2 regions of the Clostridium sp. USBA 49 genome follow, and region 2 is predicted to be linked to the other one. Evidence: a T-box and tRNA genes for the amino acid it is inferred to sense, from the RefSeq annotation. Region 2 holds a T-box; the other holds one or more tRNA genes.
What was found. The T-box of region 2 lies ahead of asnS (asparagine--tRNA ligase). A T-box ahead of a tRNA ligase gene usually reads a tRNA of that ligase, here a tRNA-Asn.
Positions count from the first base shown of each region.

Region 1: it has a tRNA-Asn gene. The T-box ahead of asnS (asparagine--tRNA ligase) is inferred to sense a tRNA for this amino acid. The anticodon was not compared.

Region 1 covers NZ_FUYD01000008.1:4,837-8,274, forward strand. The annotation lists gene B5D11_RS08490 (glycine--tRNA ligase) at 1-860, opposite strand, end outside; gene B5D11_RS08495 (PPC domain-containing DNA-binding protein) at 1,151-1,573, opposite strand; tRNA gene B5D11_RS08500 (tRNA-Asn) at 1,876-1,950, opposite strand; gene B5D11_RS08505 (YkgJ family cysteine cluster protein) at 2,323-3,006, shown strand; gene B5D11_RS08510 (S-ribosylhomocysteine lyase) at 3,099-3,438, opposite strand, start outside.
Region 2 covers NZ_FUYD01000001.1:187,855-191,292, forward strand. The annotation lists gene B5D11_RS00840 (FMN-binding protein) at 1-389, shown strand, start outside; gene asnS (asparagine--tRNA ligase) at 443-1,834, opposite strand; T-box leader at 1,903-2,142, opposite strand; gene B5D11_RS00850 (MutS-related protein) at 2,186-3,438, opposite strand, start outside.

The DNA of each region.
Region 1 (3,438 bases), on a different contig from region 2:
AATGGAAATAGAAATTCTATATCTGATGTTGCTTTACTGTAAAAAGATAATTCTTCTTTAGCATGATCTCTCATTCTTAAATTTTCTTTTTTCATTCCTAAGTTTAAAAGGAAATTCCAGCAATAATCTTTCCAATATTTAAACCATTCTAAATCTGTATCAGGTTTACAGAAAAATTCAAGTTCCATCTGCTCAAATTCCCTTGTTCTAAATATAAAATTTCCAGGAGTTATTTCATTCCTAAATGATTTACCTATTTGAGCTATACCAAAAGGTACTTTTTTTCTTGAAGTTCTTTGAACATTTTTAAAATTTACAAATATACCTTGTGCAGTCTCTGGTCTTAGGTATACTTCTGATTTTGCATCTTCTGTTATTCCCATAAAAGTTTTAAACATAAGATTAAACTTTCTTATATCAGTAAAATTTTTCTTGCCACATTTAGGACAAACTATATTATGTTCATCAATATAATTTTTTAATTGTTCATTAGTCCATCCATCAGCACTTGCTACTTCTATTCCATTTTCAGTCATATAGTCTTCAATTAATTTATCAGCTCTAAATCTAGATTTACATTCTTTACAATCCATAAGTGGATCAGAAAATCCTCCAACATGTCCTGATGCTACCCATACTTCTCTATTCATAAGTATTGCAGAATCTATTCCAACATTATAAGGACTTTCTTGTACAAATTTTTTCCACCATGCTTTTTTAACATTATTTTTAAATTCAACTCCAAGAGGGCCATAATCCCATGAATTTGCAAGTCCTCCATAAATTTCTGATCCTGCAAATACAAAACCTCTATTTTTAGCAAGTGCTACTATTTTATCCATGGTTTTCTCTACTGCCATTTATTAGTACCTCCTATTTGCTTATATGTTTATAATAATATATAATTGAATATTTTTAATTTAACCAAAGTAATCTATTACTTTACATTATATATACATTGAATTTTAAATAATTAATTAAATATATAAATTATGCCGCAAAAGTATTTTTCTTAAAATTGACCACTATATTTTAAAGTAAGTCAATAATGAATATACTACTTCATTGTTTAATGGAAATTTATTTAAAACTTATTGTAGTTTAATCAATATATAATTTTGATATATTTTTAACTCATTTAATTATTTAACTAATTAAATTTATATAAATTTAAGCCAATTTCATCACTAAATTCTCTATCTACTTTTCCATCAATAGTATCTATTATAATTTCTCCAGTAGCACTTATTACAGCTGAGTTTAAATGTCCTCCATAAATTTTATTTTCTTCATCAGCAACATCAATATGTAGATGTAAATACACCTCTCCATTCATAGTAGAAACATTTCCTAAAAGGCATGTCATTTCATAATCACCTTTTAGTTCTATTGAATGATATTCTTTAAGAGATGGCTTAAATAATCCAACCTTTACATTACTTACGGCTCCAATTCCTTGTATTGAACCTAGTGTTATGTTTTCATCTTGGCAAAGTTTCTTTAAAGTTTCAATAATTTCTTCACCTTTGTTAAGTCTTACTATGTATTTATTCCCAAATTTCCTAAATTCCATAATATTTTCACCTTCCTAAACAAAATGCGTAATAATAAAAATATAATTTTATTTTTATAACTATATAAGTTACTTATTTTTATTTATTATTATATCCTAAGTATAATAATAATTCCAATACTTTTAATTTATGTATTCGCAAAAATGATTCTAAAAATTTTAAACGTTTTAAAACAAAAAAACTGAAATATAGTTAAATAAACTGAAATATAGTTAAATAAACTGAAATATAGTTAAATAATTAAACAAAAACTCTAGGTTTTTAGCCTAGAGTTTTTAATTTATTCATCAAAAAATAAAAATGGCTCCGTGGAGAGGACTCGAACCTCCAACCCTTCGGTTAACAGCCGAATGCTCCGCCATTGAGCTACCACGGAATATCTATTACATGTGTAATTATATCATAAAATAAAAAAAACACAATATATTTTTAAATATTTTTATTGCATTTTATGATTAATTTATGATAATGTCCTAATATGCAACTATTTTTATTAATAACTGTACAAAAATAATTAAAAAGGCATCATCAACTTAGTGCTAATATTATAAAAATTTTGGAATATTTTTTTAATGTTTTTATTGTATTGTTAATAATAATATTTATTATTATAATTATTATTATAACTTATACAAGATAGGTTATAAATTAAGAATATTTTAAAGAAATGAGTTGTTATTGTTCGATTGAAAATCTATATGTTTTCTATGAAATGTTACAACTACATTATACAAGGGAGGATATATAATTGGGAAATAATGATGTATATAAAACATTATATATAGATAAAAATGGTAATGAAATTGTTTATAACCATTCTAAGTTCGTAAAGGCAGTTGATAATTTAAATAATTTTGTTGACAGTAGAATAAAATCAGTTAATACGAAAATAACTAAAGAAGAGGCTTTTAGAAAGCTTAAAAAACTATATGAAAAACTTGATATTGCTTCATCACCTGCTGCTGAGGTAGCATCATGTAGACAAGGTTGTGGTCATTGTTGTAAACTTTTGGTTTTAACAAGTAAGCTTGAAAAAGAATATATAGATGAATATTTATCTTCTCATTACTCTGAGGAAGAAATAAATAAATTTAAAGAAAAAATTAAAAAACATAAAGAGCTTTTATCTAAAATAATTGTATATAGAGATGGAAGCTTTAATAAAGATATAAAAAATGAATATCTATCTTGTAAAATTCCATGTGCTTTTTTAGATGAAAATGAAAATTGCAGTATTTATGAAGTTAGACCATTTATATGCAGAAAATATTTAGTTTTTGATTCTCCTGAAGTTTGTTCTGCTTTAACTAAAGATACTACTCAATATTATTCTACTTTTCAAACAACTGTTAAAGACGCTATAATAAAACTTAATCAATTAACATATGGTACTGATTATGAATATAAGCATTTACAATCATGGTTTATTTAGTAAATCAATTTTAAAATAATTATTTTAAAAAGACAGAAATATCAAAAACATTTTGCTATTTCTGTCTTTTATGTATTTTTTATATAATATTTTTATTTATCTCCATAAATGTTTAAACTAATTCCTTTATTTAAAACCTGCTTTGCATATTCTTTTGCTCCAAATAAAGATAAATCTTTATAGTTTCCACATTCTACTTCACTTCTTGCTGGCACTTCTTTAGCATCTAAAACTTTTTTTAATGCATTTTCTAATCCTGTCTTTATTTCTGAAGTTTCTTTATCTCCCCACATTATTAAATAAAAACCTGTTCTACAACCCATTGGAGATAAATCTATAACTCCATCTAATTCTTCTCTTATAAATCCTGCTAATAAGTGCTCTAAAGCATGAATTGCTGCTGTACCCATAGCCTCTTTAGTAGGTTGTGTA
Region 2 (3,438 bases):
TATCAAGTAATAAAGATATTGAAAATAAAGCTACCACACCTGATATTGAAACTACTGGTAAATATAAAGATGGTACTTATGAAGGTATAGGTGATAAATGGGAGCATGGTCAAGAAAGTGCAATTGTAACTATTGAAAATGGGAAAATAGTAAAAGTAGATTTAAAAAGATTAGATACTAATGGTAAAGAAGTTAACTATGAACAATGGACTGGACAAAAAGATGCAAGCGGTAAAGTATATCCTAATTTAAAACAATATAGAATAGATTTAGCTAATAAAATTATAGAAAAGCAAAGTCCCGATGTAGATGTTATATCTGGTGCTACAATAAGCTCAAAAAATTGGAAAACAGCTGTTGAAAGAGCTTTAGATAAAGCTAAATTATAATAAAAAAATAATGAGTAAGTATCTTAATTTTAAGATACTTACTCATTATTTTTTTAAAATTCTGCGTTTCCTGTTGTTCTTGGGAAAGGAATTACATCTCTTATATTTGACATACCTGTTATATACATTATTATTCTTTCAAAACCAAGTCCAAATCCTGCATGTTTAGTTTCACCATATTTTCTAAGTTCTAAATACCACCAATAATCTTCTTTCTTAAGACCAAGTTCATTCATTCTTTTTTCTAAAACTTCAAGTCTTTCTTCCCTTTGACTTCCACCAATTATTTCTCCAACTCCAGGAACAAGTAAATCCATAGCAGCTACTGTTTTCCCATCATCATTTTGTCTCATATAAAAAGCTTTAATCTCTTTAGGGTAATTTGTTACAAATACAGGTTTTTGGAAATATTTTTCAGTAATATATCTTTCATGTTCTGTTTGAAGATCTATTCCCCATTTTACAGGATATTCAAATTTTTCTCCACTTTTTTCAAGTATTTCTATGGCTTCTGTATAAGTAATTCTTCCAAAATCAGAATTTAAAACATTATTTAATCTTTCAAACAATGTTTTATCTATAAATTTATTGAAAAATTCCATTTCTTCAGGTGCATTTTCCATTACATAATTTATTATATATTTGACCATATCTTCTGCAAGTTCCATATCATCTTCAAGATCAGCAAAAGCTATTTCTGGTTCTATCATCCAAAATTCTGCAGCATGTCTTGCCGTATTTGAATTTTCTGCTCTAAAAGTAGGACCAAAAGTGTATACATTTTTAAAAGCTAGGGCAAAACTCTCTGCATTTAATTGACCACTTACAGTTAAGTTTGTTGATTTGCCGAAAAAGTCTTTAGAATTATCAATTTTCCCTTCTTTTGTCTTTGGAAGATTTTCCATATCTAAAGTAGTTACTCTAAACATTTCTCCAGCACCTTCAGCATCACTGCCTGTAATTATTGGAGTATGAACATAAACAAATCCTCTTTCTTGAAAAAATTTATGTATAGCATAGGCTGCTAAAGAACGTACTCTAAAAACTGCTGAAAAAGTATTTCCTCTTGGTCTTAAATGTGCTATAGTTCTTAAATATTCAAAACTATGTCTCTTCTTTTGAAGTGGAAAATCTGGATGAGATAATCCTTCTATTATAATATTTTTAGCTTTAAGTTCAAAAGGCTGCTTAGCTTCTGGAGTTAATACAATCTCTCCTTCTACAGTCAAAGATGAACTTATAGGAAGTTTAGCTACTTCCTTATAATTTTCTAAGTTATTTTCAAAAACTACCTGTAAATTTTTAAAAAAAGTACCATCATTAAGTTCTATAAACCCAAAAACATTAGATGCTCTTACTGTTCTAACCCATCCTGAGACCTTTACAATTTTTCCTGCATAGTTTGCTGTGTCTCTGTATAATTTTTTTATAGCTACACTTTCCATAATCCTTCCTCCTTTTAGTTTTATAAATAAATTATTAAATAAAATAAAAAAACTTTCGTCCTATAAAATAATGGGACGAAAGTTTATATCCGCGGTGCCACCCAAATTGCTTTAAATAAAGCCAACTTTAAAGTACATATGATACTTTCCAATTTATAACGTATTGGACACGTCTAAGCCTACTGCAAAAATGGTTCGGTTAGAAACTCAGAGATGTTCTTCACTATAGGTTTCATACCAATTTCCACCAAAACATTGGCTCTCTTTAAATCCACACTTATAGCTACTCTTCTCTTCAAAGTTTTTATATATAGTATTCATTTATTAATATTATATCAATTTTTATTATTATTACAACATTTTTTTATTATTTCCATCAAAATTTATACCTGCAAGTCTCATTAAATATACTGCATTTCTCGTGTTTGAAATTCCTTCTCTTAATTTATAGTCAAATTTTATTTCGTTATTTTTATAATATTCTTCAAAATGAAAGTTTTTAACTTTTTTATTCTTTGTTTCTATATCTCCAAGCTCTAAATCATGGGTAGATACAAGACCTATAGTATTATTATAACTAAGTTTATTTATAAGAGCTTCCGCACCTAAATGTCTATCAATAGAATTAGTCCCTTTAAAAATTTCATCTAGTAAAAAAAATATAGGTTCTCCTTTTTCTGAATTCTTTATTATATTTTTTATTCTTAAAATTTCTGCATAAAATGAAGATATATTTTTTTCAAGATTGTCGCTTATTCTCATACATGTATATATATTCATAAGAGAACAAATAAATTCTTTAGCACACACTTTAGAGCCTGAATAAGCTAAAACTAAATTAATTCCTAAAGTCCTAAGAAATGTACTCTTCCCTGACATATTTGATCCTGTAATTAAAAGTATACTATAAGGTTCTCCTATAATGCAATCATTAGAAACAGCATTTTTAAGAAGAGGATGAGCTACAGCTTGAGCTTTTAAAACTAATTTATTGTTTATAAAATTCGGAACAGTCCAGGTTTTATTATCAAAATTTATTATAGCTAAAGATGATAAAGCCTCGAATTCTCCTATAACATTAAACCAATCTTCTATTTCTTTCCCATATATTTTCTTCCACATTAAAAGCATGTCTATTAAATGATAGTCCCATAAAAATAAAAGATTAATTATTTTATTAAATAAATTACTTCTATCTGAAACTTTATTGCTTATTTTTTTAAAATCATCTATAGCTTTAGAAGCTTTAATATTATTTTTATTTATTAATTTTTGTTTTAAATTTATAAGCATAGAAGATTTAAAATTTTTACTTTCAATTAATAATATCATTTCATAATAAGTGTTTATTTGTTTTTTATATTCATAAATAGCATCTAAATTTTTTGCTCTAAATCCTTCACCTATTTTTAATATAATAGCATTTATTCCAATAAAAATAAGTGGTATATAATATCCAATATCTTTATTTAAAAAATAATATATTATAGAAACTATGGTAATAATAGGCATTATGAAAGATGTCATTTTAAAAAATTTATTTATTTTTATATCTTCTTTTGCCCATTTTAAAAGATTTTCTGGATTTTTGTTTTTTTCTAAAT